Regions from separate parts of the Paraburkholderia sp. CNPSo 3076 genome, predicted to be linked through region 2. Evidence: predicted binding sites of a transcription regulator. Region 2 holds the regulator's gene; the other holds the start of a gene.
The links. Region 2 encodes FliA, which starts transcription of late flagellar genes. Its sites were predicted from a motif close to CTAAAGTTTNNNNNNNNNNNGCCGNTA; they were not measured.
Positions count from the first base shown of each region.

Region 1: fliD (flagellar filament capping protein FliD) is a predicted target of FliA. The motif match lies at 5,241-5,267, and genes of this name have one in related genera.

Region 1 is NZ_JAPMAL010000003.1:58,365-74,328, forward strand. It holds gene M3A49_RS04035 (peptidoglycan D,D-transpeptidase FtsI family protein) at 1-66, shown strand, start outside; gene M3A49_RS04040 (DUF4148 domain-containing protein) at 75-437, opposite strand; gene M3A49_RS04045 (Crp/Fnr family transcriptional regulator) at 554-1,306, opposite strand; gene M3A49_RS04050 (acyl-CoA synthetase) at 1,480-3,150, shown strand; gene M3A49_RS04055 (hypothetical protein) at 3,462-3,779, shown strand; gene M3A49_RS04060 (IMPACT family protein) at 4,583-5,176, shown strand; gene fliD (flagellar filament capping protein FliD) at 5,334-6,776, shown strand; gene M3A49_RS04070 (DUF2964 family protein) at 7,096-7,341, shown strand; gene M3A49_RS04075 (hypothetical protein) at 7,366-7,980, opposite strand; gene M3A49_RS04080 (hypothetical protein) at 8,040-8,438, opposite strand; gene M3A49_RS04085 (helix-turn-helix domain-containing protein) at 9,245-9,649, shown strand; gene M3A49_RS04090 (sensor domain-containing diguanylate cyclase) at 9,693-11,318, opposite strand; gene M3A49_RS04095 (inorganic phosphate transporter) at 11,484-13,073, shown strand; gene ppk2 (polyphosphate kinase 2) at 13,155-14,084, opposite strand; gene M3A49_RS04105 (VOC family protein) at 14,195-14,575, opposite strand; partial or broken gene M3A49_RS04110 (FadR/GntR family transcriptional regulator) at 14,820-15,473, opposite strand; gene M3A49_RS04115 ((Fe-S)-binding protein) at 15,681-15,964, shown strand, end outside.
Region 2 is NZ_JAPMAL010000015.1:19,872-35,835, reverse strand. It holds gene M3A49_RS18305 (protein-glutamate methylesterase/protein-glutamine glutaminase) at 1-155, shown strand, start outside; gene cheY (chemotaxis response regulator CheY) at 286-681, shown strand; gene cheZ (protein phosphatase CheZ) at 812-1,468, shown strand; gene M3A49_RS18290 (DUF2844 domain-containing protein) at 1,780-2,280, shown strand; gene M3A49_RS18285 (DUF3443 domain-containing protein) at 2,336-3,586, shown strand; partial or broken gene flhB (flagellar biosynthesis protein FlhB) at 3,828-5,033, shown strand; gene flhA (flagellar biosynthesis protein FlhA) at 5,165-7,264, shown strand; gene flhF (flagellar biosynthesis protein FlhF) at 7,563-9,677, shown strand; partial or broken gene M3A49_RS18265 (MinD/ParA family protein) at 9,670-10,452, shown strand; gene M3A49_RS18260 (RNA polymerase sigma factor FliA) at 10,812-11,543, shown strand; gene M3A49_RS18255 (flagella synthesis protein FlgN) at 11,708-12,151, opposite strand; gene flgM (flagellar biosynthesis anti-sigma factor FlgM) at 12,201-12,554, opposite strand; gene flgA (flagellar basal body P-ring formation chaperone FlgA) at 12,735-14,057, opposite strand; gene M3A49_RS18240 (flagellar basal body protein) at 14,304-14,819, shown strand; gene flgC (flagellar basal body rod protein FlgC) at 14,913-15,338, shown strand; gene M3A49_RS18230 (flagellar hook assembly protein FlgD) at 15,535-15,964, shown strand, end outside.

The DNA of each region.
Region 1 (15,964 bases), on a different contig from region 2:
GTCGCGGCCGGGCCCGAGAGCGCCAAGGGTGCCAGCGGCACCAAGGTCGGCTCAGGGCGCGGTTAGCACCGCCATCAATGATGGCGATACGCGGGCGGCGGCTCGCTGCCGGACACGGCGGCGGGCGCGCCCGCTTCTGCATTGGGCGCGGGCGGTGCGCCGTAGCCCGATTGCGCGACCTGCTCCTGCGCCAGGCGCGCTTCGTTGGCGCGCTTTTCGGCGAGCCGGCGCATGGCGCTCTGCACATCTTCCGGATACGTGGCGTCGTTCGCCGAAGCCGGGTTGTAGCCCACCGACTCCAGATCGACCAATTCCTGAAGCACCTGGGCGCGCGTCACCGGGCCGTTGTGTGTGCCGGCGAATTGGGCAAACGAGACCGCCGGAACGATCGCCATCATCGACACCAGCGCCGCGCGCAGCATTGCGTTTTTCACCATGCTCTCCGTATGAATTCGATGAGCAAAGTCTACGCAGCGCGGCCACGCGTAAAAACCGGCTCGCGAGGGAGAGAGTCTTCTATTCCTCGCAAGATTGATAAGGAGTTCTGCGATCCTCAGATCTGGTCGCGGCCAAACGCGCGCAGCCCGTCGAGATCGAGCACGTCCACGCGGTTATACGAGAGCGCGACGAGCCCCTGGCGCTCGAGCGTCTGCAGGGCCTGATTGATCCGTTGACGCGACGCGCCCGCCAGCATGCCGATCTCCTCCTGCGAGATGTCGAGCGCACGACCCGTCTCGGGGTAGAGATCGGGATTGAACATCTGCGCGAGCGACTGCGCGACGCGCGCATCCACGTCGAGCAAGCGGCTGTTCTGGATCAACGCGATGAACTCCCCCATGCGGTTGTTGAGCTGATGGATCACGAAGCCGTTGAACGGCAGGCTGCAGTCCATGAGCCGGTGGAACGTCTCGGTGGCGACGGCCATGACGAGCGACGGCTGCAGCGCGATCACGTCGTACTTGCGCGGTTCGCGCTTGATCACGCTCCCCTCGCCGAACCAGCCGCCGTGGGGCACGCCCGAAAAGGTGCAGCCGCGCCCCGAAGCATTGAAGATCGCCAGCTTCACGAGGCCGGAACTCACGCCGAGCCACCAGTCCGAGGGCGCTTCGCGCGCGGCGACGATCGCGCCCGCGGCATAGCCCTGCGCATGCGAGGACGCGAGCACCCACTCGCGATGCTCGGGCGCAAGCGCGCGGAACCACGCGCAGCGCTCGAACAGCGCGGCCAGACGCGCGGCGTCGGCGGCGTCGATGCGCTCGCCTTCGCGCCATGATTCGCGGGCGGGCGGGGTCCCGTCCGGGGGCATAATGGATTGCGACATCGCGCTTTCCTGGGTTAGGTCAATCTTTGGGTCGATCTTGCCGGGCGGACCGTGCGTCGCGGCCCGCTCTGTCGCGCCGGCGACAGACTGGCGAGCGCGGCCCTGCTACGGTAGCGCGAATCATATCGACAAACCAATAACCGTTCGGAGACACCGCCATGTTGCACCCCTACGAAGAAGGGCTCGCGCAACGCGAAGCCAACTATGTGCCGCTCACGCCGATCGATTTCATCGCCCGCGCCGCCGAAGTCTATGGCGACCGCGTGGCCGTCGTCCACGGCGACATACGCCGCAACTGGCGCGAAACCTATGCGCGCACGCGGCGGCTCGCGAGCGCCCTCGCGCAGGCGGGCATCGGCCGCGGCGACACGGTGGCGGCGCTGCTGCCCAACATCCCCGCGATGGTCGAGGCGCACTTCGGCGTGCCCATGCTCGGCGCGGTGCTCAACACGCTCAACACGCGACTCGATGTCGCAACCATGCTGTTCATGCTGCGCCATGGCGAAGCGAAGGCGTTGATCGTCGATACCGAATTCGCGGCGCTCGCGCAGCGCGCGGCGCTCGAATTCCCCAACCTCAGGATCATCAGCGTGGCCGACATCGCGGCCGCCGACCCCGAGTGCTTCCCGCGTGCAACCGACTACGAGGCGTTCCTCGAACAAGGCGATCCCGAGTTCGCCTGGGAGCCGCCGCGCGACGAATGGGACGCCATTGCGCTGAACTACACCTCGGGCACGACGGGCGACCCCAAGGGCGTGGTCTATCACCATCGCGGCGCGTACCTCAACGCGGTGAGCAACATCCTCGAATGGGACATGCCCAAGCACGCCGCGTATCTCTGGACGCTGCCGCTCTTTCACTGCAACGGCTGGTGCTTTGCGTGGACCGTCGCCGCGCGCGCGGGCGTGAACGTGTGCCTGCGCAAGTTCGACGCGAAGCTCGTGTTCGACCTCATTCGCAGCGAGCGCGTCACGCACTATTGCGGCGCGCCCATCGTGCAGGGCGCGCTCGCCGACGCTCCCGCAGCCTATCGCGAAGGCATCACTCACACGGTGCACACGATGGTGGCCGGCGCGCCGCCCGCGCCGGCCGTGATCGCGAAGATGAAGGCGATCGGCATCGAACTCACGCATGTCTATGGCCTGACCGAGGTGTACGGCCCCGCTGCCGTGTGCGCGGTGCAGGCGCGCTGGCAGACGCTGCCCGACGAGGAGCAGGCGCGCCTCACCGCACGTCAGGGCGTGCGCTATCACCTGCAAAGCGGCGTGAGCGTGCGCAATGCGCAGACGATGAAACCCGTGCCCGCCGACGGCGAAACGCTCGGCGAGATCATGTTCCGCGGCAACATCTGCATGAAGGGCTATTTGAAGAACGAGCGCGCGACGGAAGAAGCGTTCCGCGGCGGCTGGTTCCACACGGGCGACCTCGGCGTGATGACGCCCGACGGCTACGTGCGCATTACCGACCGCAGCAAGGACATCATCATCTCGGGCGGCGAGAACATTTCGAGCATCGAGGTGGAAGACACGCTGTATCGCCATCCGGCCGTCGCGCTCGCCGCCGTCGTGGCGATGCCCGACCCGAAGTGGGGCGAAGTGCCTTGCGCGTTCGTCGAACTGCGGCCCGGCGCGAGCGCCACGGCCGAGGAAATCATCGCGCACTGCCGGCTCTTTCTCGCGCACTTCAAGGTGCCGCGCGCCGTGCGATTCGGCGAACTGCCGCGCACGGCCACGGGCAAGATCCAGAAATATGAGTTGCGCGCGCAACTAGGTTCGCAAAGCGCAATCGACGTCGCTGGCGCACAACCCGCGCGGAAAACACCCCGGTAAGAACGACAGCGGGACCTGCTGGCCGGTACAAGTGACGCATTCGGGCGGGCAGCGCCGCCCGAATGTAACGTCAGTTGACAACACGACCCCCTATGGCTTGTTCCCGATTGTCAGGCGTGACGCTTAATCCTTTTTGCATCAAGGGCCGACTGTCAAACCGGCCTTTCTCGCATGAAGAATCGTATGAAACGAAAGCTTACAAGTGGTCACGTATTCCTCCGCTTCGGGCCGATAAGCTTTGAACCGTGGTCGCAACACAAAGGCATTCCGGTGCCACGTGACAGACGACGCAACCAAAGAAGAGGTAACTCATGAATACGAAGAGCTGGAAGACCCCCGCCCGCGCCATCGCCGCAGCACTGATCGCCGGCGGCGCACTGATGGGCGCATCGAGCGCCTTCGCTCAATCCGGCCCGTATGGGCTGCGTGCCGAATCGGCGCCGCAATACGGTCAACCGCACATCATGCCGGTGGACGCGCACGTCTCGATCGGCTGGCACGAAAACCGTTACTACGACGGCCACCGTTATTGGGAACACGACGAGTGGATGCACCATCACCCCCACGATCCGGGTCCCCAGCACTACCGCGACGACGACCGTCGTCCGCCGCCCCCGCCGCGTTACTGATCCGCATGACGTACGCGTGATCCAGGCGCCGTCTTCTCCGGAGGCGCCTGAAGCGGCACACCGAGGCCGGTCTTCCCCAGGGGAGACCGGCCTCGGCGCATTTCGGGGCCTTACTTCGCCATGTGCGTGCGAGCGCACGGATATCGTTCGACCTGCGAATCAATTCTACCGCGATGCCCGCCACACGGCGGATCCGGCCTGCCGCGCCGCGCGCCGGGCGCGGCCAGAAAGGCAGACGTCAGTAATTGCAGGTAATGAGGAAGTGTTGCCGGCCATACGGCCCGCGGGTAACGTTGATGGGCGTTTCGTTCCCCGGAGCGCACGGTGTATTCTCATTGCCCGGCCAGAGATGGCCGGGATTTTTTTTGCGCGCGAATGAGAACACTAGCGCCCTTCGAGCGCCAGGCGCACCAGGTTTTTTTTCCGATTGCGGACGCAATTTTGCGGACGTAAGGTGGGATTGCCTCTTGAGAACAGGCGAGCCTTGTGACCCCTGGTCGTGACACCCGTCCGACCGGGGATTTTTTTGGCTTCTGTGCTTTGGAGCATCGCGTCTGCCGCAACGGTGCAGCGGCGCCGCGAGAGAAAGAACTATGACGGATCACCGAATGAGGAGTTCGGCTTCGCTCCAGCCAGAGCTAGATCCGTCATGCCGTGCATTATCCGGGCTGAAGGCCGGGGCGTCACTAGCGTCTCGCGCAAAGCACCATTACATAAACTGGCAAAATTTGGGGACGGACGTCGAAAGCCGGCCTGTGCGCATCGGTTAACATGGTGATTTCGCCTGCAGTGCCCACCCGCTTGTGCCAACTTTCACGCTCGCCCATCCCGTCACCGCGGAACTCGAGATCCGCAAGAGCCGCTTCATCGCGCACGCCATTCCTGTAGCCGACCGCGAAGCGGCCATGGCTGAAATCCGCCGTCTGCGCGACGAACATCCCACCGCCACGCACGTTTGCTGGGCGCTGCTCGCGGGCGGCCAGTCCGGCATGTCCGACGACGGCGAACCCTCCGGCACCGCCGGGCGCCCGATCCTCGAAGTGCTGCGCCATCATGACCTCGATGGCGTGCTCGCAGCCGTGGTGCGCTACTACGGCGGCGTGAAACTCGGCGCGGGCGGCCTCGTGCGCGCCTATACCGACGCCATTGCCAGCGCCTTGCATGGGGCCGAACGCGTCGAGCGCATCGCGCAGGCGCGCCTCACCGTCGAACTCGGCTATCCCGACGAAACCCGCGTGCGCCACTGGATCGACCAGCAGCAGTTCACGCTCGTGGAAAGCCAGTACGCCATGACGGTCCGCCTCACGATCCAGTTGCCCGCCACCGCCGTGGACGCCGCGCGCAACACGCTGACCGACCTCACGCAGGGCCGCTCGGGCTTCCCCGAGCACGTCTGAAGCGGGCGGCCGGCTGCCCGGGCAGTGCAAGTCGCGCACTTTTCAAAATCTTTTCATTTCTTTCATCAAGTTTCATGAAAGCTTGTCGTAATGAAAGCATGGCCGCGCACTCGCGCGTTCCGTCGACTCGACGCACCAGGACGAACGGACTTCTTTCATGGCAAGCACGATCACGAACACCACGACCGCCAGCGCGAACAGCGCGCTGAGCGACGCCGCCCAGTCGATCATCAGCGGCGCGACCAACTCCTCGCTCGACGTCAATCAGCTCGTCAAGGCGCTCGTCAACGCAAAGATCGCGGGACCAAGCGCCATCCTCAGCGCGAAGCAGACCGCCAGCAACACGACGCTATCGGCGCTCGGCACGCTGAAGTCGGCGCTCGCTGCGCTCCAGACCGCACTCGAGCCGTTCAAGGACGGCGCCGCGCTGCAACGCTTCACCGCCACGACGAGCGAGAAGGACAAGGGCTTGAGCGCGGTGGCCGGCAAAAACGCCGTGGCGAGCAGCTTCACGGTCGAAGTCGATCGCCTGGCGACGGCGCACAAGCTCTCCACGGACAGCTTCGACACCGGCGAGACGCTCGGCGAAGGCAGCCTCGACATCTCGATGGGCGGCAAGTCCATGCATCTGACGATCGCCGCAGGCAGCAACAAGCTCACCGACGTCGTCGCGGCGATCAACCGGGCGAAGGACAACCCCGGCGTCACGGCTTCGATCGTCAACGGCGCCGACGGTCAGCACCTCGTGCTGACCGCGAACAAGACCGGCGCGGCCAACGCGATCGACGTGCAAGCGGGCCCGGGCCTCGATGCGCGCCTCGCTTCCTCGCAGATGCGCGAAGTCGAGGCAGCCGGCGACGCCGGGCTGCGCATAGACGGCACGCGCGTCACGAGCGCAAGCAACACGGTCGAAGGCGTGGTGAGCGACATCACGATCAGGCTCGCAAGCGCCTCGGTGGACACGAAGCAAACGCTCACCATCGCCCCCGACACCGAAGCGACGGGCACCTCCATCCGCGACTTCGTGAAGGCGTACAACAGCTATGTGGATGGACTGAACGGGCTGACCTCCTACACGGCCGCGACCGGTTCGACGAGCGCGCAAGCGGGCGCCCTGCTCGGCGACTCGATCGCGCGCACCCTCGCGGCGAGTCTGCCAGCGGTCGTTTCGGCGGGCGTGAAGGGCAGCGACGGCGTGACCCATTCGCTGGGCGAGATCGGCATCAAGCTCGACAAGAGCGGCAAGCTTCAGATCGACGACGAGACGTTCAAGAAGGCGCTGCAGCCGGGCAACAGTGCGATTGCGGCGCTGTTCGGCAGCGGCGGCATGACTGCGAAACTCAACAGCGCCGTTACGCCCTACGTGCAGTCGAGCGGCATCATCGAGCGGCGCAGCACGGCCATCAACAAGGAGCTCGACGACATCAAAAAGCAGTCGTCGATGCTCGATGTGCGCGCAACCCAGCTCACCGCGAAATTCAACCGCCAGTTCACCGCGCTCAATAACCTCATGTCGATCATGAACAACAACCAGCAATATCTGACACAGCTCTTTGGCGGCGCAAACAGCGCGGGCGCCCTCGCGACGAACCACAAATGACGCGTGAATACGCAGGGCTCGACGCTAGCAAACGTCGACGACAGACAAAAAAAAGGCCGCCGAACGAATCGGCGGCCAACAGGGGACGTGAAGAACAACCGCGAATCGAACTATCGAATCGACCCGACCGCTCCATCATGGCGAGCGAAAATTAAGACAAACTTAAACGCGCGCAAAAAACGATCGGGAATTCCGGCGCGATAGCGCGCAGGCAAATGAAAGAACGCGTAATAATGGGCTGGCTATACTTAATCTGGTCCAGGCCGCTCATTCATTCGAGCCCGTATGACCGACTTCTACCCAACCCGGAAGAGCCGCCATGTTTGATCGACTGCATCGATTTATCGAAGGCGCAGGTCCCGAGCGGCGCCATCGCGTCTGGAGCAAGCTGCGCATTTTCGTGGCCGCAATGGGCACGCTCGGCTCGGCCGCCGGCATCGCCATCGCGGTGGTCGGCCTCATCAACTTCGACCACCAGAAGGTGATTGCCGGCGTGGCAGTCATCATCGTCTGCACGGCGATCTACGTGTCGATCCTCGTGCGCGACCGCAATCGCGCCGACTAGCCACGCCGCCCTGGCGTCACTGCCTCACTGCAAGTTCTGGCCGTCGCGCGTGACATGCACGGCGGTCGCGCCCACATAGTCGGCGCGAATGCTGTCGCCCACCTTGATCGATTCGAGCGGCACGTCCGGCGGCGCCACCACCACGACCGTGCGGTTCGGTCCGCGCAACGCGACCTTGCGGCTCTTGCGGTCGATCTTCTCTACCGTCGCGATCACCTGCACGCTGCGCGCCGTCGCCGTCATGCCACCGGAAGCGGGCGTGGTCGCGACCGTATCGACGCGCGAGCGTATGCCCCTCGTGGCCATCTTTTCGGCGCGCAGCAGCAACGCCTCCTTGTAGAGGATGTTCACATGATCGCCGGGCTTGAGCTTGCTCACGTCGCCGACTGCCGGATCGACGGCGACCGTCACCAGGTTGCGTCGCGCGCCGCGCAGCGTGACCGAATTGGTGGCGGCGTCGATGCTCACGACCGTCGCCGTGGTCTGCACCTCGCCGATCTGCAGCGCGGCGTTGGGCGCACTGTCAGGCGCGGCATCGGACGCCGTCTGCGCAAACAGCGGCACCTGCGGCGACGCGCCGAGGGCAAGCACGAGTATGGCGCCGAGCAGCGGCGCGGAAGAACGATAGCGCGTGGACATGTAGCCTCCTTGTGTGGATCGTGAATGGCAAGAGAGCGGCATGGCGCCGCTCTCACGGGTCAAGCGCTGTTCATGCAGGCTTCTTCGGCCGCACAGCGCAGGTAATGGGCATACACACGCTCGCGTTCCTCGTTGGCGAGCTGACGCTTTTCGGCAAGCCGCAGCATGCGATGCCGGTCCGCGCCGAGCGTTTCGTAGTAGCGCTCGGTATGCAGGCGCTTGAAGCGCGTATAGAAGTCCGGGCCGGGCAGGCCCGAATCGGTCGAGAGCAGCGAGGCATAGTCGGCCTCGCGCGGCTCGCACAACGCGGCCGCCGCCGCCTCGAGCTTTTCGTAACGCACCCGCAACGGCACCTCGCCCGCGAACAGGGCATGAAACGCACCGTACGGCACGAGTGAGCGCCGGCTCGCAGCGCGGCGCAACAAACGACTTACCTTTTCATCGAGTTCTTGATTCATCCGCAGCGGCCAGAAAGCGGGCCGCCGCCCATGCCGCGCATCGTGTGACGAAAAGCGCAGACGCATTTGGCGGCCCGGCAGGATTCAGGGACCCGTTTCGATACGCGATACGCTGCGCGGCGAATCCGGCATTCTGCATTCGTTCATTCGAATCCAATCCGCATTGGAATCGATTCGAAATGTTTGCGAAAACATTCTGCACAAAAAAATCAAATCACTCCCTGAAATTGCTCCATCGCCGTCGCCACACATGCCGAGGCATGCCATTTTTTACCAGACAGCGGCCGAACACGCTAACAAACATCTAAAGGTGCGACCGCCGCTATTTAATTCATATTGGATAAGAGCGGTTCAACTCAATATATGCTGAATACCGAATTAGTCATACAAAACAATGCGGAGTGTTGCTTTCCAATCTTTGAGCAATTAAGTCAGGTTAACTGGCTGCAATGGGAGCAAACTTCCCATTGCGGGATCGGCACGAAATGGCGGCGTCCATTGTTGACCAAGGCGAGTCGGTTGTTTTTCCCATTAGTTCAGGATTATCCACAAGTCAAGCAGACTATTTTTCCGCTAGCTATACACATTCCCTACAAAAACAATTATTAATATCCGCTGCGGAACACCGAGGCGTTTCGCAACAAGCGCCCTTCACCGGGCGTCGATTTCGCCGTCCGTCATGCTCCCGCGTCACCGCACCGGCGCCGGGTCCATGGCAAGCGACAAGACCCGCTTGCAGGAAGGGTTACAGGAGCGGCACATCCGCATTGCCGCGTGTCCGGAATCTTTCGTCGACGAGTGAACACATGCTTACCCGAACCGAGAACCTGCCGAGCGTCGCGAGAAGAATGGCCGCCGGCCAGATGTTGATGGAAGGCGCGACCGTGAATAGCGTCGCCGACTCACTCCACCTTTCCGCCCAGACGGTGAGGCGCTACAAGTCCATCGTCGAGGACGGCGGACTCGCCGCGCTCCAGCAGATGAGCGTGGGCGGCCGTCCTTCGGTGCTCGATCAAGCCGCGCTAGGCTGGATCGCGAGCGCCCTGCACGGCTCCGCTCGAGAGCACGGCTTCGCGAGCGATGCGTGGACCAATAGCCGCGTGCGCGAGTTGATCGGCCGCCAGTTCGGCGTGCACTATTCGCGCGTCTATACCTGGCAGATCGTCTCGAACCTCGGCCTCGGCCACCGGCTGTCGAAATCCGCGCGCTGAACGGGATGGAGGGCGTCGCGCGCCGCACGAAAGCCGGCGCGCCTCAGCCTCGCGTTGCGGGCGCATCGCGGCCTCGGGTTCCGGCCTCGGAGTCCACCAGCGGCTGCGCCCCCTCGCCCGTCCATTGCTGCGACCGGACCTGATTGCGGCCCGCTTCCTTGGCCTCGTAGAGCAGGTGGTCGGCAGCGGCCAGCAGCTTCGCCCCGCTGCCGCCCTCCGGCGGATTGCAGCTCGCACACCCCGCGCTCACCGTCACGCACCCATGGTGCGTACCACTCAGCGTGAGTTTGTCCGACTCGATGCGTTTGCGGATCTTCTCCGCCATGCGCGTCGCGGCGTCGAGCGCCGTGCCCGGCAGCACCACCGCGAACTCTTCACCGCCAAAGCGCGCGGCGAGATCGGTTGCGCGCCGCGATCCTGAAGCGATGCGCCCGGCCACGAACACCAGCACCTCGTCGCCGGCGGCGTGCCCGTAGGTGTCGTTGAAGAGCTTGAAGTGGTCGATATCGAAAAACAGCACGGCAAGCGGCGTGCGTTCGCGCACCGCGTGATGCCATTCCTCCGCGAGACGGCTGTCGAGCGCGCGGCGGTTCGCAAGCCCCGTGAGCGGGTCGGTGACGGCGAGGCGCAGGAGCTTGCCCTCGGCCACCACCTTGTCGCGCAGCGCGAATGCGAGCATCCAGGACACCACGACCCATGCGCCGCCAAACACCGTGGTCATCACCAGCGCGATATAGCTGCGCCGCCGCCAGCCGGCGAGCACATCCTCCACGGCGGGCGCGACGACGACGATGAACGGCGAGTTGCCCACGTGCGCAAAGGTGTAGATGCGCTCGACCCCGTCGATGGCCGAGTGCGACGTATAGGTGCCGGCGTCGCGACGCGAAAAGAACGCGAAATTGGGCAGGTCCGCGTAGCTCGAGCCGGCGCCGCGCGTCGAGGGCGGCTTGCTCGCGAGCAACGTGCCGTCGCGCATCAGGATGAAGAGGTGGCCGCCCGGGCCCAGGTCGATGCGCTCGAGCAGCTGATCGAGATAGTCGAGGCGCACCCCGAGCAGCGCGACGCCCGCAAACGAGCCGTCGGGCGCGTTGATGCGGCGCGTGAGCCCGATCGTGAGCGCCCCGCCGCGCAGGCGGGAATGGAACGGCTTCGAAAAGAACAGGCCCACATGGGGGTCGCGCTGCTGCGCGATGAAGTAATCGCGGTCGGCGAACGAAATACCGGCGGGTGAGGCGTCGAAGGCGTTGCTGCGCGAGGCTTTGACATGGCCCGTGGCGTCGATCACGTAGGCCCCGCCGAGCCTCGACGCCGCAGTCGCCCGGTCGAACAGCACGCGCTGGCGCAGCGCTTCGGGCATGCTCCAGGTCTGCGGCTGCTGCGCCGCCTGGACCACGGCCTGCAGCGACAGGTCGTAAATCTCGACGTTGCGGGCAATGTCGTTGCTGATGAGCTGCACGAGGTTGCGCGAGTTCTCCTGCGCGTGGCGCAGCTCCTCGGCGCGGCCCTCGTAGAGCGCCGCGTAGGTGAGGATCGCCATCACCGTCGCGACGAGCGTGCCGGAAAGACCCGCGAAGAAGGGATAGTTGCCGATCAGGCGCGTCGCCGCCTTCGCCCGCGCGTGGGCCCAGCGGTGCACCAGAAGACGCAGCGAAAGAACCCGTTTTGGCATCTGCGCAATCCTCTTGCTGACGGCGCGATTCATTCGATGGAGCGCCGGTCCGTCGGGCATGCATCGGGCATGGCTGGCACGAATCCGTCATCAAACGGACACCTGGGCGGGTCACGATCGAAGGCGAAACCTTTGCCCACTCCCTCCCCCAGGAGCCCGCCTGCCATGCCAGAATTTTCCCTGTCACCGCAACCGGGCGCCGCCCCCGCACGCGGGCGCAACGCCAGCCTGCTCGCCTTCCTTATCGTCATCGCCGCAGGCGCGGTGTACGTGGGGATGCATCTCGCCGACGACCTCTCGGCGGTGCGCGAAAGCTCGGCGATGCCCTGGATCCTGCTCGGCATCGCGCTCATGATCGCGCTCGGCTTCGAGTTCGTGAACGGCTTCCACGATACCGCGAATGCGGTCGCGACCGTCATCTATACGCACTCGCTTTCGCCCAATATCGCCGTGATGTGGTCGGGCGCGTGGAATTTCCTCGGCGTGCTCACCTCCACCGGCGCGGTGGCCTTCGGCATCCTGCAACTGCTGCCTGTGGAACTGATCCTGCAGGTGGGCAGCAGCGCGGGCTTCGCCATGGTGTTCGCCCTGCTCATCGCCGCGATCATCTGGAATCTGGGCACGTGGTATTTCGGCCTGCCTTCGTCCAGCTCACATACGCTGATCGGCTCGATCATTGGCGTTGGCCTCATGAACCAGCTCATGCACGGCGCGAACGGCACGAGCGGCGTGGACTGGAGCCAGGCGCTCGGCGTGGGCAAGTCGCTGCTCTTTTCGCCGATCGTCGGCTTTTTGCTGGCCGGCCTGCTGCTGCTCATCCTCAAGGCCGTCGTGCGCGTGCCCGCGCTCTACTCGGAGCCGAAGGGCAAGGAACCGCCGCCGTTCTGGATCCGCTCGCTGCTCATCCTCACCTGCACGGGCGTATCGTTCGCGCACGGCTCCAACGACGGCCAGAAGGGCATGGGCCTCATCATGCTGATCCTGATCGGCACGGTGCCCACGGCCTATGCGCTGAACCGCGCCGTGACGGCCGAACAGACGCAGACCTTCGTCGCCGTCGCGCACGACGCCACGCGCGCGCTCGAGCGCTACACGAACGGCGTGGCCGCGCCCGCCGATCCGCGCGCCGACGTGGAACGCTTCATCGGCCGCCGCACGATTTCGAGCACGACGGTGCCCGCGCTCGCCGCGCTGTCGAACCAGGTGGCCGAACAGGTGCACGGCTACGGCTCGCTCGCGGCAGTGCCACAGTCGGTCGTCGATAACGTGCGCAACAACATGTACGTGGTTTCCGAGGCGATCCGCCTGCTCGACAAGCAGAAGGCGGTGCCCTTCTCGGCCGACGACCTGAAGTCCATCAACAACTTCCGCAGCCAGATCGACCACGCGACGAAATTCATCCCGACGTGGGTGAAGGTCGCCGTGGCGATCGCGCTGGGACTCGGCACGATGGTGGGCTGGAAGCGCATCGTGGTGACGGTGGGCGAGCGCATCGGCAAACAGCACCTGACCTACGGCCAGGGCGGCTGCGCGGAGGTTGTGGCGATGGTGACGATCGGCGCGGCGGACGTGTACGGTCTGCCGGTCTCGACCACGCATGTGCTCTCCTCGGGCGTGGCGGGCACGATGGCCGCGAACGGCTCGGGCCTGCAATGGAATACGGTGCGCAGCCTCGTGATGGCGTGGGTGCTCACGCTGCCCGCTTCGATCGTGCTGGCGGGCGCGCTTTATTGGGTGTTCAAGCACGTGTTCTGAGCACGAACGGCCAGAAAGAAAGCCGCGCTCCCTGTGAGGGGAGCGCGGTTTTTAATTGAATGCTGCGAACGGGCCAACCCCTCAATACATATCCGGAATGAACATATCCTCCGGCACCGGCTGGCGAATGTAATCCGGATGATGCACGCGCGCCGGCAGCGTGACCTGCGGGTGCTCGATCTCGTGATACGGCACCTGGCTCAGCAAGTGGTGAATGCAGTTCAGGCGCGCGCGCTTCTTGTCTACGCCCTGCACGACCCACCACGGCGCCTCGGCAATGTGCGAGCGCTGCAGCATCACTTCCTTCACGTGTGTGTAGGCCTCCCAGCGGCGGCGGCTTTCGAGGTCCATCGGCGAGAGCTTCCACTGCTTGAGCGGATCGTCGATGCGGCTCTGGAAGCGCACTTCCTGCTCGTCGTCGGTGATCGAGAACCAGTACTTGACGATCTGGATGCCGCTCCTCACGAGCATCTTTTCGAACTCGGGCACCGAGCGGAAGAACTCATCGTATTCGTCGTCGGTGCAGAAGTTCATCACGCGCTCCACGCCCGCGCGGTTGTACCAGCTGCGATCGAACAGCACCATTTCGCCGCCCGCCGGCAAATGCTGCACGTAACGCTGGAAATACCACTGTGTGCGCTCGCGGTTGTTTGGCGCGGGCAGCGCGGCCACGCGGCACATGCGCGGGTTCAAGCGCTGCGTGATGCGCTTGATGACACCGCCCTTGCCTGCCGCGTCGCGTCCCTCGAAGATCACGACGAGCCGGTGCCCCGTGCTCACGATCCAGTCCTGCATCTTCACGAGCTCGCCCTGCAGACGGATCAGCTCGCGGAAATAGACGCGGCGCAGCGCACGCGCCTCGTCGCTGATCTGCAGACCGCTCTCCTGCAGCCGGTCGTCGACCTCCATTTCGAGCTCTTCGTCGTAGGCGTCGATGAGCTCTTCGTTCAGACGCCGGCGGCGATGCAGTTCGGCTTCCTGCTGTTGCTCATCGCCTTGTTCGGCGTCCATCGTGCGGTCCAGTTCATTCATGGCGACTCTCTCCTTGGTCGATATGCTGTCAACTCGCGCCACTATCGGCGCAGCGAGTGTCACGAATATTTCAAATGCATTGCGGCGGCTCAAGTGAGCGGCCTGGCGAAGCTCAGCTCGTGGCCGTCCGGATCGACGAGATGGAAATAGCGCTCGCCCCACGGCGCGTCGCGCGGCGCGAATTCTGGCCTGGCGCCGGCCGCCAGCGCGTGGGCGTAAAAGGCGTCCACGTCGGCGACGTAGAGAATCACGCGGCCCCAGCCGTTCACCGCGCCGTGCGGCCCCTCCAGCAGGTTCAGATAGCAGGCGCCGGCCGCGCCGCCCAGTTCGAACGACGCAAAACCCGGCACCGCCGGCCCGGCTCTCTGCACGAAGCCGAGCGCCTCGTAAAAGGGCATCGACCGCGCGATGTCGCTGACGGTCAGCGTCACGGCGCTCAACGCTACGATTTGCGCGGCGCGTTCGTTCATATATTTGTTCCTCCTGCTGATGCGGCTATGTTCTGCCTGCGGCCCGGAATGAGGCCCGTCGGCCCGATCAGCCGACTTTAGCAGCGTTCGCGCGGCCAGCGCGGGCGGCTGGCGTTTTCTCTTTGCCGCCCAACGCCTTGCGCGCGGTTTTGCGCGCCGGCTTGCCCGCCTGCGCAGCCGCTGGCGCGGCGCGCTGCGCTTCGTCACTGGTTGGACCACTTTCGGGCCAGCCGATCTCATCTCCCACTCGGGTGCGCACGAAGTCGATGTGCGTCTGCATCGCCGTGCGTGCCTCCTCGGGACGCCGCGCGACGATCGCGTCACACAGCGTGCGGTGCTGCAGCAGCAACTGGTCCGGCGCGTCTTCGTTCTGCACGCGCAGCCCCGTGCCGTTGATCGTGATGTGCTCGCGCAGCACGCCCAGCACGCTCGTGTGCAGATGCAGGAACATCGCGTTGTGCGAGGCCTGCGCGATCACCTCGTGCAGCTTCGCGTCGGTGTCGGCTTCGGCGGCCTTGTCGTCCACTTCGCGCGTGCGCTCCAGCTCCTGCATCAGCGCGCGAATGCGCGCGAGATCCTCGTCGCTCGCGCGCAGGGCCGCGAAATACGCAGTCGCGCCCTCCAGCACGCGGCGAAACTCGAGGATGTCTTCGCGCAAGGCCGGATGATCGGCCACGAGTTGCCCCCAGGGCGACGCAAACCCCGTGCGCAGCTGGTCGGTGACGAACACGCCCGCGCCCGGGCGGCTTTGCACGAGGCCGCGCGCGGCCAGGCGCTGGATCGCCTCGCGCACCGTGTTGCGCGCCACGTCGTATTCCAGCGCGAGCACGCGCTCGGAAGGCAGCTTCGCTCCCGCGCGCCAGGTGCCGTCGAGCAGCGACGTCTCCATCTGACGCATCACGGTCTCCACGCGCCCGCGCGAGCCCGCCCTGTCCCTCATTGTCATACCTGAGCCTCGTTCTAACTTGCAGCAGGTGGTCCAACCAGTTTGAACCGCTCGCCGGAAGCGGGAATTATGCGCCCAAACCAGCGCTCGTCCTCAACCTGCCCGGCCCCGGGCCCGCGGGGAAGGGGCACGAAAGCGCGCAAAGACACCGAGCGAGACATGAAGCCACGGCAATACCCCACCGAGCGCCCCACCGACGTCTATCTGTTCGCCACCTGCCTCGTCGACCTGTTCGCGCCTCAAGCCGGCCTCGACGCAGTGAAGCTGCTCGAACGCGAAGGCCTCACGGTCCATTTCCCGCGCAGCCAGAGCTGCTGCGGCCAGCCTGCCTACAGCAGCGGCAACCCGCGCCAGGCGCGCGAGGTCGCGCTCGCGCAACTCGGATTCTTCGAAAAGCCCTGGCCCGTGATCGTGCCGTCGGGTTCGTGCGCGGGCATGATGCG
Region 2 (15,964 bases):
CGCTCGCGCAGGACGAGGCGAGCTGCATCGTGTTCGGCATGCCGCGCGAAGCCATTGCCATGGGCGGTGCCGACGAGATCGCCTCGCTCTCAGACATGAGCCGGCGCGTGATGACCCGACTCGCCTCGATGGGCGACCGGGTTCAGCGCGTCTAATAAATTGCCGATATAGAGAGATCATGCGGGCCGCAAACGCTTGCACGATCGCTCGCGATTAATTTATCTGGATAGGCAGTGCGCTTCTCTGGATAATTGCCCGGGTTTTCGCCTGGAGGAATGGAACGTGATGGATAAGGGAATGAAGATTCTGGTGGTGGACGATTTTCCGACGATGCGCCGGATTGTCCGCAACCTGCTCAAGGAACTGGGCTACTCGAACGTCGACGAAGCCGAAGACGGTGCAGCGGGCCTTGCCCGCCTGCGCGGCGGCAACTACGAGTTCGTGATCTCCGACTGGAACATGCCGAACCTCGACGGTCTCGCCATGCTCAAGGAGATCCGCGCCGACGCGAACCTGACGCACCTGCCGGTGCTGATGGTGACGGCCGAGTCGAAGAAGGAGAACATCATCGCGGCGGCGCAGGCTGGCGCGAGCGGCTATGTGGTGAAGCCGTTCACGGCTGCCACGCTCGACGAGAAGCTCAACAAGATTCTCGAGAAGATGGCCAAGACGGGGAGCTGACGTGAACGAGCCCATCAGTGAGCAGTCCGGCGCTCATTGCGGTGAGTGGCCGGAAGGCGAGGGCGTCGAGCCGCTCCCGCAGCCTCCCGAGTTCGACTTCGCGCCGCCCGCCGCGGGCGAGGCCGGCGAGCTGGCGACGGACCGCATCCTCGCCCGCATCGGACATCTGACGCGCAGCCTGCGCGACTCGATGCGCGAACTCGGCCTCGACAAGCATGTCGAGCGCGCCGCCGAGGCGGTGCCCGACGCGCGCGACCGGCTGCGCTATGTCGCGAACATGACCGAGCAGGCCGCCGAGCGCGTGCTGACCGCGATCGACATCGCCAAGCCGCTGCAGGAAACGCTCGAACGCGACGCGAAGGAACTGACGAGCCGCTGGGCGACCTGGTACGACGCGCCGATCGGCCGCGAGGAAGTGCGCCAGCTGATGGACGACACGCGCGCCTTTGTGGATGGCGTGCCGCAAGCCACCGCGGCGACCAACCAGCAGTTGCTCGAGATCATGCTCGCTCAGGACTTCCAGGACCTGACGGGCCAGGTGATCAAGAAGATCATGGACGTGGTCTATCTGATCGAGCAGCAGTTGCTTACCGTGCTGGTCGAGAACATCGCGCCGGAGCGGCGTGAGCAGTTCGCGGCAACGGCGGCGGCGCTCGCGGAGACCCAGAGCAGCACGGGCAGTCCCGAAGGCCTGCTCAACGGGCCGCAGATCAATCCGGAAGGCAAGACCGACGTCGTGCAGGACCAGGCGCAGGTCGACGATCTGCTCGCAAGTCTCGGGTTCTGACCCTTAACATGCAGCTAACCGTTCGGTTAGCTGCCGCATGTAGTCCAAGGCGGGCATACTAGTGCTCATGCCTTTGTGCCCCACCGCGGCGAGCGTCGCGGTGGGGCACGAAGCATAGCCAGCCGTTGCCCGTCCTGCTGTGTCCCGCCGCAACGTTCCTGCGCGGCCCCGACAGCGTATGGTGCAACGCGCCATCGCAAGAGGGAGGGGACGCCTTGTATCCATACACATCGTTCTGTGGCAAGGCGGCGCGCTCGTTTGCGCGCCGCGCCGCACCCTGCCGCGCGCCCGCCGCGGCGCTTCTCGGTTCCCTGCTTTGCACACTGCTCGCGGGGCCTGCGGCTCACGCCGCGCTCGGCGGCGCGCCCATGTCCACGCCGGCGGGCGCGAGCGTCAGCACCCTGAGCGCCGCTTCGGCGGCAGCCGCGGCCGGCAACGCCTCGGCCGTTGCGCGCGCAGCGGTGCAAGGCGCGGCTTCTGGCGCTTCCTCGACTCCCGCCTACACCGTTCAGCAGACCACGCTCGCCAACGGCACCGTTGTGCGCGAGTACCTCACGCAGGCCGGCACCGTATTCGGCGTGGCCTGGGACGGCCCGCAGATGCCCAATCTCGCCACGCTGCTGGGCAGTTACTTTCCCCAATACACAGCCGGCGTGAAGGCGAGCCACGCCGCCGGTCGCGTGCGCGGGCCGGGCGTGGTCGAAAATTCTAACGTCGTCGTGCATTCGGGCGGCCACATGGGCGCCTTCTCCGGTCAGGCATGGCTGCCGCAGGCGCTGCCTGCGGGCGTCAGCGCCTCCGATATCCAGTGACGAGCGGAGGCCGAACGTGCTGACTTCAGTGCTGACTTCACGCCATTCGCGCAGCTTGTGGCTGCGCCCTTTCCGGTTTCTTTCGGGCGCCGCGCTCGTTGCCCTGGTTTCGCTCGTCGCCGCCTGCGGAGGCGGGGGCGGCAGCAGCGGTAGCAGTAGTAGCAGCAGTTCGAGCGGCAGCAATGGCAGCGGCAGCTCAACGGTTCCCAGTCCCACGCAGCAGCCCACTGCGGCTACCGCCGCGAACACCGTGGGCGTCGTCGTGAACCGCGGACTGACCGGCACGCTGCCCAACATTCCCACCGTCAGCGTGACGATTTGCGTGGCCGGCACGGGCACCTGCGAGACCGTCGACAACGTTCAGGTGGATACGGCGTCGTTCGGCCTGCGTCTGCTCGCGTCGGCGCTGCCGAACCTGCTGAACTCGCTGCCCACCGCCACGGCCAACGGCGGCACGCTCGCCGAATGCACGGCCTTCGCCGACGGTTACACGTGGGGCACCGTGCGTCCTGCCGACGTCAAGATCGGCGGCGAGACGGCCTCCAATATTCCGTTCCAGGTGATCGGCGACCTGGCCTCAAACACGGTGCCGACGGCGTGCTCGGGCTTTGGCAACGCGCAGAACACGGTGCAGGACCTGGGCGCGAACGGCATTCTCGGGATCGGCGTCGCGCCTTATGACAACATCGGCACGTATTACTCCTGCCCCGGCAACACGAACTGCGTCACCGCAACGGTCACGCAAACCCAGCTGGTGGCCAACCCCGTGCCCAAATTCGGCACGGACGGCAACGGCGTGATCCTCGAGATGGCGCCCGTGTCCGATAGTGGCGCGCCCAGCGCGACGGGCACGCTCGTGTTCGGCATCGGCACGCAGTCGAACAACGCGATGACGGCCTCGCAAACCTTCAACACGGACTCGTGGGGCAGGCTCAGCTCTACGTTCAACGGGCGCACGCTCCAGACCTTCCTCGACTCGGGTTCGAACGCGATCTTCTTCGTCGACAGCGCCCTGCCGCAGTGCGGCGGCAATCTCGGCACGTTCTATTGCCCAACGTCGACGCAATCCTTCAGCGCGGCGCTCGTTTCCAATAACGGCGCAACGACCGGCACCGCGAGCTTCAATGTTGCGAACGGGAACGCATTGCTCGGCAGCGGCGCGAACTATGCGGCCAACAACCTGGCAGGGCAGTTCGGCTCGGCGGCGGCGCTCGACCTGGGGTTGTCGTTCTTCTACGGCCGCTACGTCTACTACGGCATGGACATGACCGCGTCCGGGGGCAAGGCGCCCTACGTCGCGTTCTGAAATTGCAGGCGCCCGGGGGCGTTCGCCGTGAAGTTTGCGGCCCGCGAGCGCGTGCGCGCATCGCGCGCCGGCGTTCGCCGGTGATGCCGCCCCGGTTCCATCGGCCGAAATACCCTGATTTCCCCGTCCTACTCCGTCAATCGCTGCTTGGCTCCGGCGGCAATAATCGCTGTCACTGAAAAAGGGCGCGCGCCAGCCGCGCAGCCGCGACGAGCGGCGCGTGCCCGCGACCGGAGCATGCGTGGCTGAGGACAGCGACCTCGAGAAAACCGAATCCGCCACTCCCAAGCGCCTCGAAAAGGCGCGGGAGGAGGGGCAGGTTCCGCGTTCCCGGGAGCTGGCGACGTTCGCGCTGCTCTCGGCGGGCTTCTATGGCACGTGGATGCTCTCCGGCACGATCGGCGAGCATCTGCAGGCCATGATGCGCGGCGCGTTCACGTTCAATCACGCGGGGGCGTTCGAAACAAGCCGCATGCTCATCGGCGCCGGCGTCGCCGCGCGCGAGGGGCTCATGGCGCTCATGCCGGTGCTCGCGCTCACGGGGCTCGCCGCCCTGCTCGCGCCGATGGCGCTCGGCGGCTGGCTCATCTCGACGAAGGCGCTTCAGCCGAACTTCGGCCGCCTCAATCCGATGTCGGGCCTGGGGCGGATCTTCTCCGTGAACGGGCCGATCCAGCTCGGCATGTCGCTCGCCAAGACGCTCGTGGTGGGCGTGATCGGCGGCTGGGCGCTATGGAGCCGGCGCGACGAGATCCTCGGGCTCGCCATGCAGCCCGCGCCGCGCGCGTTCGCCGACGCGATGCATCTGATCGGTGTGTGCTGCGGCATGACGGTCGCCGGCATGTTCGTGGTCGCCGCGCTCGACGTGCCGTACCAGCTCTGGTCGTACTACCGCAAGCTGCGCATGACCAAGGAAGAAGTGAAGCGCGAGCACAAGGAAAACGAAGGCGATCCGCACGTGAAGGGGCGTATTCGCCAGCAGCAGCGCGCCGCCGCGCGCCGCCGCATGATGACCCAGGTGCCCAAGGCCGACGTGGTCGTGACCAACCCGACGCACTTCGCCGTCGCGCTCAAGTACGCCGATGGCGAGATGCGCGCGCCGAAGGTCGTCGCCAAGGGCGTGAACCTCGTGGCCGCACGCATCCGCGAGATCGCGGCCGAGAACAACGTGCCCCTGCTCGAAGCGCCGCCGCTCGCCCGTGCGCTCTATTACAACGTCGACCTCAACCGCGAAATTCCGGGGCCGCTCTACGGCGCGGTCGCCCAGGTGCTCGCGTGGGTCTATCAGCTCAAGCGCTTTCGCGAGCATGGCGGCGACGTGCCGATGGAGCCGACCGACCTCGACGTGCCACCCGAAATGGACAAGGGCGCGATGAGCGGCGAAGACGAAGCCAGCGAAGCCGACGAAGCGCTCACACCCGAGGAGCGCGCGGCCGCCGAGGCCGCCAGTCGCGCGAACGCGGCAAATTCCACGAACGCGGCGAACGCGGCGAACGCGGCGAACGCAAACAACGCATCGAACACCGCTGGCCGCGCCGATACAAACCCGGCGCGCGACGGCACTGAAGGAGCAACAGAATGAACGCCCGCACCGGTTTCCTCGCGCGGCGCCCGGAGATGCTGCAAAGCACGAATCTGCGCGCGCTGGCGGGACCGATCCTGATCTGCATGATCCTCGGCATGATGATCCTGCCGTTGCCGCCGTTCCTGCTGGATCTGCTGTTCACCTTCAACATCGCGCTTTCGGTGATGGTGCTGCTCGTCAGCATGTACACCATGAAGCCGCTCGACTTCGCGGCGTTCCCGAGCGTGCTGCTGTTCTCCACGCTCCTGCGGCTCTCGCTGAACGTGGCCTCCACGCGTATCGTGCTGCTCGAGGGCCACACCGGCCCGGGGGCAGCTGGCCAGGTGATCGAGTCGTTCGGGCACTTCCTCGTGGGCGGCAACTTCGCCGTCGGTATCGTGGTGTTCGTGATCCTCATGGTCATCAACTTCATGGTGATCACGAAGGGCGCGGGCCGTATCGCCGAAGTCTCCGCGCGCTTCACGCTCGACGCGATGCCCGGCAAGCAGATGGCGATCGACGCCGACCTGAACGCGGGCCTCATCAACGAAGACGCGGCCCGCAAGCGCCGCAGCGAGATTGCCCAGGAAGCCGAGTTCTACGGCTCGATGGACGGTGCGAGCAAGTTCGTGCGCGGCGACGCCATCGCCGGCCTGCTGATCATGGTGATCAACATCGTGGGCGGCCTGATCGTGGGCGTCGTGCAGCACGGCATGCCGCTCGCCTCGGCGGGCGAGACCTACACGCTGCTCACCATCGGCGACGGCCTCGTCGCGCAGATTCCGTCGCTCGTCATCTCGACGGCGGCCGGCGTGATCGTCTCGCGCGTGGCGACCAACGAAGACATCGGCACGCAGCTCACCGGCCAGCTCTTCACGAACCCGCGCGTGCTCATGATCACGGGCACGATCATCGTCATGATGGGCCTGATTCCGGGCATGCCGCACTTCGCGTTTCTGCTGCTCGGCGGCGGCTCGATCCAGCTTGGCCGCACGTTGAAGAAGAACGCCGCGGCGAAGAAGGCGAGCGCCGTGATCGCCGACGCCGCGCCGGCCGCGCTTACGCCCGTCGAAAACACCGAGGCGACCTGGGACGACGTCGCGCTCATCGACACGCTCGGCCTCGAAGTGGGCTACCGCATCATTCCGCTCGTCGACAAGAACACCGACGGCGAGCTGCTCAAGCGCATCAAGAGCATCCGCAAGAAGTTCGCGCAGGAAATCGGCTTCTTGCCGCCCGTCATCCATATTCGTGACAACCTGGAGCTGCGCCCGAACGCCTACCGCATTGCGTTGAAGGGCGTGGAAGTGGGCACGGGCGAGGCCTACCCGGGACAGTGGCTCGCGATCAACCCGGGCCAGGTGAGCGCGGTGCTGCCCGGCACGCCGACCACGGACCCGGCGTTCGGCCTGCCCGCCGTGTGGATCGATTCGAACGTGCGCGAGCAGGCGCAGGTGTTCGGCTACACGGTGGTCGATTCGAGCACGGTGGTGGCGACGCACCTGAATCACCTCGTCGTCATGCACGCGGCCGAGCTGCTCGGGCGCCGCGAAGTGCAGGCGCTGCTCGAGCGCGTGCAGAAGGACACGCCTTCGCTCGTGGACGACCTCGTGCCGAAGGTGCTGCCGGTCACGACGCTGCAGAAGGTGCTGCAGAACCTGCTGGAAGAGGGCGTGCCGATCCGCGACATGCGCACGATCATGGAATCGCTCGCGGAGCACACGCCGCGCATCACCGACGCACACGATCTGACCGCGGCGGTGCGCATCGCGCTCGGCCGCGCGATCACGCAGCAATGGTTCCCCGGCAACGCCGACATGCAGGTGATGGGCCTCGACGCGAACCTCGAGCGCGTGCTGTCGCAGACGCTCACCTCGGGCCCGAACCCCGGCCTCGAACCGGGGCTCGCGCATACGCTGCTCACTCAGACGGAGCAGGCGATGGGGCGTCAGCAGGCACTGGGTCTCGCGCCGGTGATGCTCGTGCAGCATGCGCTGCGGCCCATGCTGTCACGCTTCCTGCGCCGCAGCCTGCCGCAGCTCAAGGTGCTGTCGTATGCCGAGGTGCCGGATACGCGCAACGTGAAGGTGGTGAACGTGATTGGGGCGCATTGATCGCGCTGCCGCGTCTGAATGAGAAGAAGCCCGCTTTTTGCGGGCTTTTTCATTAGCCGAGGCGCGTGCGAGCCTTCCCGCGCGCAATTTTTCCCCGCCCGCCTCCCTCCGCCACCGATTCCGCGAATTGCCCGCATTTCTCCGCCTTGATCCATCGATCATGGGGGGCTCACCTTCGAAATAATTCCAACATCGGAAAAGGCCTTGCACAGGACGGCAGGCCGGCAGCAATCCAGCGCCATTCCAGCAACAGACGACCGGCGGCGGCATTGGCCGCTCACCTCATCAGGGGCTTAGCTTGAACATTCGCAAATTCATCGGTGGCACCAGCCGCGACGCGTTACGGCTCGTACGCGAAGCGTTGGGTGCGGACGCCGTCGTCCTGTCGAACCGCACGCTCGACGACGGCAGCGTCGAAATCGTCGCGCTCGCGGACCGCGATCTCGCGGCGATCGCGCCGGCCGATGCTGCCGCGGCGCAAGGCCTGGGCGGCCTCGTGGCTCAGGGTGGCCAAGGCGCCCCGTTCGCACAGCCCTCCGCCGCCATGACGCAAATGTCGCGCGCGCCGCGCACCGCGCCTGGCGCCGCCCCCGCGGCGCTCGCCGCCCCGATCGGCAGTGCGAACCCCTACGCGAGCGGCATGCCGGATGTGTTCTCCTCGGTGTTCGGCGCGAGCCCGGAAGTGGGCGTCGAAAATGGCGGCGCGAGCGCCGACGCCGATGCCGACGGCGACCACGCCGCCGACACCGCCGTCTCGCTCGGCAAGGAAGCAGCGGCCGCGTCCGCCGCCCTCGCGCCGCTTTCGGCTTCGTCGCCTTCCTCACGTGCGGCAGCGGGCCAGCAGGCCGCGCAATCGGCGATGCCGCCGACGCTGCAATCCGCGATGCAGGCCGCGCAATCGCAACAAGCTGTTCCGCATCCGCATTCGCCGCTGCAAATGGCGCTGCAGGCCGCGACCGAGTCGCTCGCCGCGCCGGCCTTTGCGCCATCGTTTGCGTCCACGGCGCCGGCCGCGAACGCGAGCGCCCAGGCCGCCGCACGCGAAGCCGCAGCGCGGCTCGAGCAGGCCGCCGCCGCGCCGGCGGGCGATGCGCCGCGCACGATGGCCGAGACGAACCCCTGGCTGATCGACCACGCCCGCCGCATCGCGAACCAGCAGAACGCGCCGCGCGTGCCGGGCATGACGCCCGCTGCCGCCGCCGCGCGCGGTCTTGGCAGCGTCGCCGACCCGGTGCTGCCGCACGACGTCGATGCCAGCACGCCCGACTGGGCGCTCGAGGCCGCGCATGTCGCCGCGCGCCGCGCCGCGCAGCGTCTCGGCCACGGTCCGGAAGCCGCCGGCCCCGCGCCCGGCAACCGCAATGCGCAGGGCGCCGATGGCGCCAACGCGGCGCAAACCGTCAGCGAAGCGATTCGCGCGCGCATCGAGCAGGTCGTCAACGAAACCGTGATGAACGAGCTCGCCTCCATGCGCGGCATGATGGAAGAGCAGTTCGCGGGCCTCCTGTGGGGCGAGCGCCAGCGCCGCAGCCCGGTGCAGGGCGCGCTCACCAAGCAGCTGTTCGCCGCGGGCTTCTCGGCGCAGCTCGTGAAGATGATGATCGACCGCCTGCCCGACGTGCAGACCGAAGAGGCCGGCATGGAGTGGCTCCAGTCGGTGCTCGAATCGAACCTGCCCGTGCTCGAAGACGAAGAAGCGCTCATGGAGCGCGGCGGCGTGTTCGCGCTGATGGGCCCGACGGGCGTGGGCAAGACCACGACCACGGCGAAGCTCGCCGCGCGCTGCGTGATGCGCTTCGGCGCGAGCAAGGTGGCGCTGCTCACCACCGACAGCTACCGTATCGGCGGCCACGAGCAACTGCGCATCTTCGGCAAGATCCTCGGCGTTTCGGTGCACGCGGTGCGCGACGGCGCGGACCTCCAGCTCGCGCTCACCGAACTCAAGAACAAGCACATCGTGCTGATCGACACGATCGGCATGAGCCAGCGCGACCGCGCCGTGGCCGACCAGATCGCCATGCTGTGCGGCGCGGGCCGCCCGGTGCAGCGCCTGTTGCTGCTCTCGGCGACCAACCACGGCGACACGCTCAACGAAGTCGTGCAGGCCTACCAGAGCGGTCCGGACGACGCGCCGCTCACGGGCTGCATCCTCACCAAGCTCGACGAAGCGACCAACCTCGGCAGCGCGCTCGACACCGTGCTGCGCTACAAGCTGCCGGTGCATTACGTCTCCACGGGCCAGAAGGTCCCCGAGAACCTTTACGTGGCGACGCGCCGCTTCCTGATCCGCAGCGCTTTCTGCATTCCGCGAGAGAGTTCGCCGTTCGTGCCGCACGAAGACGATATCCCGGCGCTGCTGTCGGCACTCTCGACGCGTTCGAATTCGCAGGCTCACGAGGTCAGGTTTGGATAAGTTCGTAATCGATCAGGCCGAAGGGCTGCGGCGGCTTCTCGCGCGCGAAGGCTCGCGCGTGGTCGCGGTGACGGGCGGTGCAGGTTCGCCCGGGCGCACGACCACGGTGGTCAATCTCGCCGCGGCGCTCACCGCGCAGGGCAAGGACGTGCTCGTGATCGACGAGTGCCTGGGACCCCGCTCGGTCTGTGCGCTGGTGGGCGGCGTGCGCGGCGCAGGCAACTTCGCCGCCGTCATGCGCGGCGAGCGCACGCTCGAGGAAGCCGTGGGCCGCCATGCGCTCGGCTTCGGCGTGCTGGCCGCCTCGCGCGACAACCGTGCGCAGTACACGGCCGCGCAGCTGCAGAAGGTCATTTCGGGTCCCGCGGACATTGTCTTGATCGACGCGCAGCTCGACGCCGAAGGCGCGCTTTCGCCGCTCGCCATGCACGCGCACGACGTGCTGATCGTGATGCGCATCGGTGCGCAGTCGATCACGGACGCCTACGCGTGCATGAAACGGCTGCACTTCGCGCATGCGATCGCGCAGTTCCGCGTGCTCGCGAATCATGTGGCGAACGCAAGCGACGCGCAGGCCGCGATCGAGAACCTCGCGGGGGTGGCGAGCCGCTACCTGAGCGTGTCGCTCGACAGCGCCGGAAGCGTCGCCGCCGATCAGCACATGGCGCAGGCGCTCAGGCTCGCGCGCTGCATCGTCGATGCGTTTCCGTCGACGGCCGCCGCGCGCGATTTCCGCCACGTGGCCGCCGAATTGCCGCACTGGCCGATGCGACCCGCGGTCTCGGCGTGCTCGCCGGCCACGGCGCGCGCCAGCGCAGCGTTATTCGGCGCGACGGACGAAGAACATGAAGCGGCGGCCCAAGCACCCGCCGACGATCTGGACGGCGCGCCGCAAGCCGGCGTCCAGCCCCACGCTACGCAAGCAACAAACGCCGCACACAGCACGCTCGCCGCGAACGCCGATTCGTTCGTTGCGGTCGTGACGGGTGTGCATCCCGCACCCAACGCAACATCCGCGTCCGCGCCGTCCCATGTGGGCTGGCGCACCGATACGCCCGCGCAGCGGACGTCGCCGCAGCACGTCTGACGTGCGCACGACGACGCCAATAGGGGAGATGAGAAGTGGAGAGCACGATGTATAACGCTCAAGGAAAGATTTCGCAGGCCGACGTGCTTGCGAAGTACGCGCCGCTCGTCCGGCGGCTTGGCTTGCAGCTCGTCGCCAAGATGCCGGCGAGCGTGGACCTCGACGACCTGATCCAGGCCGGCATGATCGGCCTGCTCGACGCGGCCAACCGCTACAAGGAAGATCAGGGTGCGCAGTTCGAGACCTATGCGAGCCAGCGCATTCGCGGCGCGATGCTCGACGAGCTGCGCAGCAACGACTGGCTGCCGCGCAGCCTGCGCCGCACCTCGCGCGAAGTGGAAAGCGCGGTGCACAAGGTGGAGCAGCGGCTCGGGCGCTCGGCGAGCGAGACGGAGATCGCCGAGCATCTGAGCATGCCGCTCGACGAGTATCAGAGCATGCTGCAGGAACTGCACGGCAGCCAGCTCATCTACTACGAAGACTTCGACCGCTCCGCCGAGGACGAACCGTTCCTCGACCGCTACTGCGTCGATCATTCGGACCCGCTTTCGGCGCTGCTCGACGGCAGCCTGCGCGGCGCGCTCGTCGAGGCGATCGAGCGGCTGCCCGAGCGCGAGAAGCTGCTCATGTCGCTCTATTACGAGCGCGGCATGAACCTGCGCGAAATCGGCGCGGTGATGGAGGTGAGCGAGTCGCGCGTGTGCCAGCTGCACAGCCAGGCGGTGGCGCGCTTGCGCACGCGGCTGCGCGAGATGTCGTGGGCCGGCCAGGAGAATTGAGGCGGTAGACGGTCTGCGCGGCTGCCGGCGCGGGCTGGTGCGGTGAAAGAGCCGGAGTGCGTGAGCCCTCCGGCTTTTTGTCGGTGCAGTGGACTCGCGCAAACAAAAAAGCCGAAGCATCGCCGCTTCGGCTTTTGTCTTTGGCGAACGATCTGCGTGCGCGCTTACAGCCCGAACGCCGGCAGCCGTCCATCGGGACCGTACAGCATCGCGCCGTTGCCCGTTTCGCCGCGCAGGATCGAGAGCGCGCGGCGGTTATGCTCCATGCGCGTGCGGATCATCATGCCAATGGTGAGATTCTTGCGGCGCGCGCGCTCCGTCGACCCCTTGAGCAGCGCCCACTGGCTTGCAAGACGCGCATCGCCGTCGCAGGCCATTTCGATGCCCTTGCGGCCGCCTGGCAGGCCGAGGCCGGCCAGTTGCGCGTCGCGCGCCTTTTCCAGGCCCGCGAGACGCTGCGTGAGCGTCGTCTTCTGCTCGACGATCTGCGGCAGCGCCTCCATGCCGTCGGCCGACACGAGCGCCTTCTCTTCATAGGCGAGCAGCGACGCGAACGCCTCGACCGTGGCGTGTTCGTCGATCAGTGTGGCCAACAGGGCATCTTTCATTGCAAGGCACCAAAAAAGCGAGGTTTGCGCGGCGCTCGCGCATCGGGCTTCAGTTGCCCGACGTCGGCTTCATGAGGTCGCGCGCGGTCTGGATCACGCCGTCGGCAATCTTGCCGGAATCGATCTGCAACGTGCCGTTGCGGATCGCGTCCTTGATCGACTGCACGTGCGCCGTGTCGATGTCGGCGGAACCGCTCGCCGCGAGCGAGCGCATCGTCGACGAGAGCGACGAGAGGCTCACGTTCGCGCCGCCTTGAGCGGCGGGAGTCGTGCTGCCTGCCGCGCCGGAGGTGGCCGCGGTGTCGGTGCTGGCGGCGCCTACGCCGGTCGAATCGGCTTGCGAGCGCGCGAGGCCATCCTGCAGCGTGCGCGGATCATTGCGGGTGGAGGAGTCAACTTTCACGATGGGCGTTCCTGATCGATTTGACCTTGATAACGGCACAGGTCGGGCGGAACTTTAGCCGAAAATCCCAACGTTACATGCTGTTACGTGTGCTGGCGCACCAAGCCGGAAACGGCCGGATCGGGCCGCCGGACGGGGCTCAGCGCACCCTGATCCGGCCCCTTACCAGCGCTTACGGCCCTAGATCTGCACCTGCACGGTACCTGCGTCCTTGACCACGCCCGAGATGATCTGGCCGGCGCTCGTGCGTACGCGCACCTGCTGGCCGGGCTCGGCGTTGTTAAGCGCGCTGCCCTCGGCGGAGATCGTGAAGTTGCTGCCTACGGCGATCACCTTGACCGTCTGTCCGATGACGACCGAGGCAGCGCTGCGCAGCATGTCGGTGCGCAGCGGCAGGCCCGCGGAAATGCGCGCGAGCGCGACGGCGCCCGTCGCCTGGTTGGGATCGGTGATGATGGTCTGCGGCAGGTTCGCGAGGTCCCCCGCGCGCGGCATGAAATCGGCGGCCGAAAGGGCTTCGCCCGCGCCGATCTGGCGCGAGGCCACGTAGTACGTCACGTCCACGGCAATGCGCGCGCTCACATAGAGCGTCCACGGCTTCGCGCCGACGCAGCGCACGCCCACGGTCGTGTGTCCATAGGTGCGCGCGCCCGGCGGCATGAACGGCTCGAGCGAGGTGCAGGCGGCGAGGCCGCGCGGAAACACCGGCGCGACCGTGATGCTCACGTGGCCCGGCAAGCCCGCCGACTGCTGCTGCAGGAAGGCGAGCGCGACGGCGCGGATCGATTCGCCGTCCTGCTGGCCCGGCGGCGTGGCCTGCACGTTCGTGGCGACGGCGCTGGTATTGGGATTGGGCGGCGCGCCGGCGCTTGCGCTGGCAACCGGCTTCGCGCCCGCGAGCGTCGCCGCGCCGGCGTCCACGACCACCGGGGCGACGCGGTTCGCGGCGCTCGACAGGTTCACGCGCTGCAGCGCGCCCGCGTTGTTCGCATTGGCCGCCGGCACGCGCATGGGCTGGGCGCTCGCGCCCGGCGCGGGAACCGTGACGATGCGCGGCGCGTCGCCTTGGGACGCGCGCTCGCCGGGACCCGGAATCGTGATCATGCCGTTCGACTCGACGCCCGCGCGCGCATCCTCGGGCACGCCGCGCGAATTCAGATCGGCGTAGCTGGCCGCGCGCAGCGGCGCGGCCTCATTGGCGGGAGCACTGCTGGCCGCCGGCGCGGCGGGCTTCTTCGCGTTGCTCGCGAGCAGCGCGTTCATCTGCGCGGCGTCGGAGCCCGAGCGGTCGCCGGGGCCCGCAATGAAAATCTGGCCGCCGGCGCCTTCAGGTTGCGCCGGAGTTTGTGCATGAGCGAGCGTGCCGCCAAAGGGCGCGCCGCCAAAGGGCGCTCCGCCCAAGGCGCAGGCGAGCACGCACGCCCAGGACGCGCGCCACGACAGCGCGCGCGCACGCCGCTCCAGGCCGGCGTGCGGCCTACGCAAGGTGGCAGTCTGCGGCATTGTCGTTCTCCATCGAATGCATTGACACGCCTCGCATTCTAGGCGGCGGCCCCCGCGCGCTAGCGTCGAATAGAGGGGCGCTTTACCGGCTATTCGTCCGATTGGTTCTTGTCACCCCCGCCTAATATTCCACACCATGCGCAAAGGCCTTCGGACCACGCGCCTAACGTTTGCGCCGCTTTCCCCGCCTTTTGGCGAGCCCGCCGCGCTCACGCCGAATCCTTTTCGTTTCACGGAGAACGCCCGATGCTGGACAAACTCGATGCCGAATTCGCCTTTGGGCGCGAAGCGCTCGATGTGCGCGCCACGCGGCAGGCATTGATCTCTTCGAACATCGCGAATGCCGACACGCCGGGCTACCAGGCGCGCGACGTGGACTTCTCGGCCTCGCTGGCCGGCGCGCTGCGCCAGACGGGCGCCGGCGGCACGGTGGGCATGAAGGCCACCTCGGGCGGCAACGCCCAGCCGCTTGCCATGGCGCAGCCCGCGGGCGTGACGAGCGGCATGCAGATGGCGTCCACGGAATCGGGCCACATGGCCGGCGACGCGAAGCTGATCCCGACTGGCGGCCCGGCCGACACCTACAAGAGCCAGCTCATGTACCGCACGCCGGTGCAGCCCGCGCTCGACGGCAACACGGTCGATCTCGACACCGAACGCGTGCAGTTCGCCGACAACGCGCTGCACTTCGAGTCGGGCATGACGGTGGTCTCGCAGCAGATCAAGACGATGCTCTCCGCGATCACCTCGGGTTCGAGCTGATCGCCGCACGCGGCGCAGCCGGAAAACGCAGTAACGAAGCCATGAACGACCAACGCGCGCGTGACGCGCACCTGATGTGAGGTCAACGAAACCATGCCATCCCTGATGAACATTTTCAGCGTTGCGGGCTCCGCCATGACGGCGGAATCGCAGCGCCTGAACGTGACGGCGTCCAATCTCGCCAACGCCGACAGCACGACCGGCCCCGACGGCCAGCCGTACAAGGCGAAGCAGGTCGTGTTCGCGGTGAATCCGCTCGGCGGCGCGCGCACGGCCTCGGGCCAGCAGGTGGGCGGTGTCAGGGTGACCGGCGTCGTGGACGACCCCACGCCGATGAAAGAGACCTACGACCCCGACAATCCCTCCGCCAACGCGGACGGCTACGTGACGATGCCCAACGTCGATCCGGTGCAGGAGATGGTGAACATGATCTCGGCGTCGCGCTCGTACCAGGCCAACGTCGAAACGCTGAACACGGCCAAGACGCTGATGCTCAAGACGCTCACGATCGGAACGTAAAGCGGGAACCTGAAGCACGGCACGCCGCAGCAACAGAGACTGCAGCAAGCACAAGAGACCAGCAGGCGCGAAACGAAAGAGCGCCCGCCACCCACACGCCAAGCACGAAGCGCAATCGAGGGAGAACGCGTTGAGTTCCAGCAACACAACCATTGGCGGCAGCACCGCCACCGTGTCGCAGCAACTGCTCGACACCATGAACGGCACGAGCTCGAGTTCGTCGTCGTCGTCGAGCGGCACGAGCGCGAGCGACCTGCAGACCACCTTCTTGCGGATGCTCGTCGCGCAATTGCAGAACCAGGACCCGACTAATCCGATGGACAGCTCGCAGATGACCTCGCAGCTCGCCCAGATCAACACGGTCTCGGGCATCCAGCAGCTCAATACGTCGCTGTCATCGCTCTCCACGCAGCTTTCGGCTGGCCAGAACGCGCAGGCTGCGCTGCTCATCGGCTCGACCGTGCTCGCTCCGGGCAGCAGCGCCGCCGTGTCGAGCGGGACATCGCCGCAACTCGGCGTCACGCTGCCAGCGGCGGTGTCGGACGTGAAGCTCACGATCACCAATTCGGCAGGCCAGGTCGTCAACACCCTCGACCTCGGCGCGCAGTCGGCCGGCACCGTGCCGG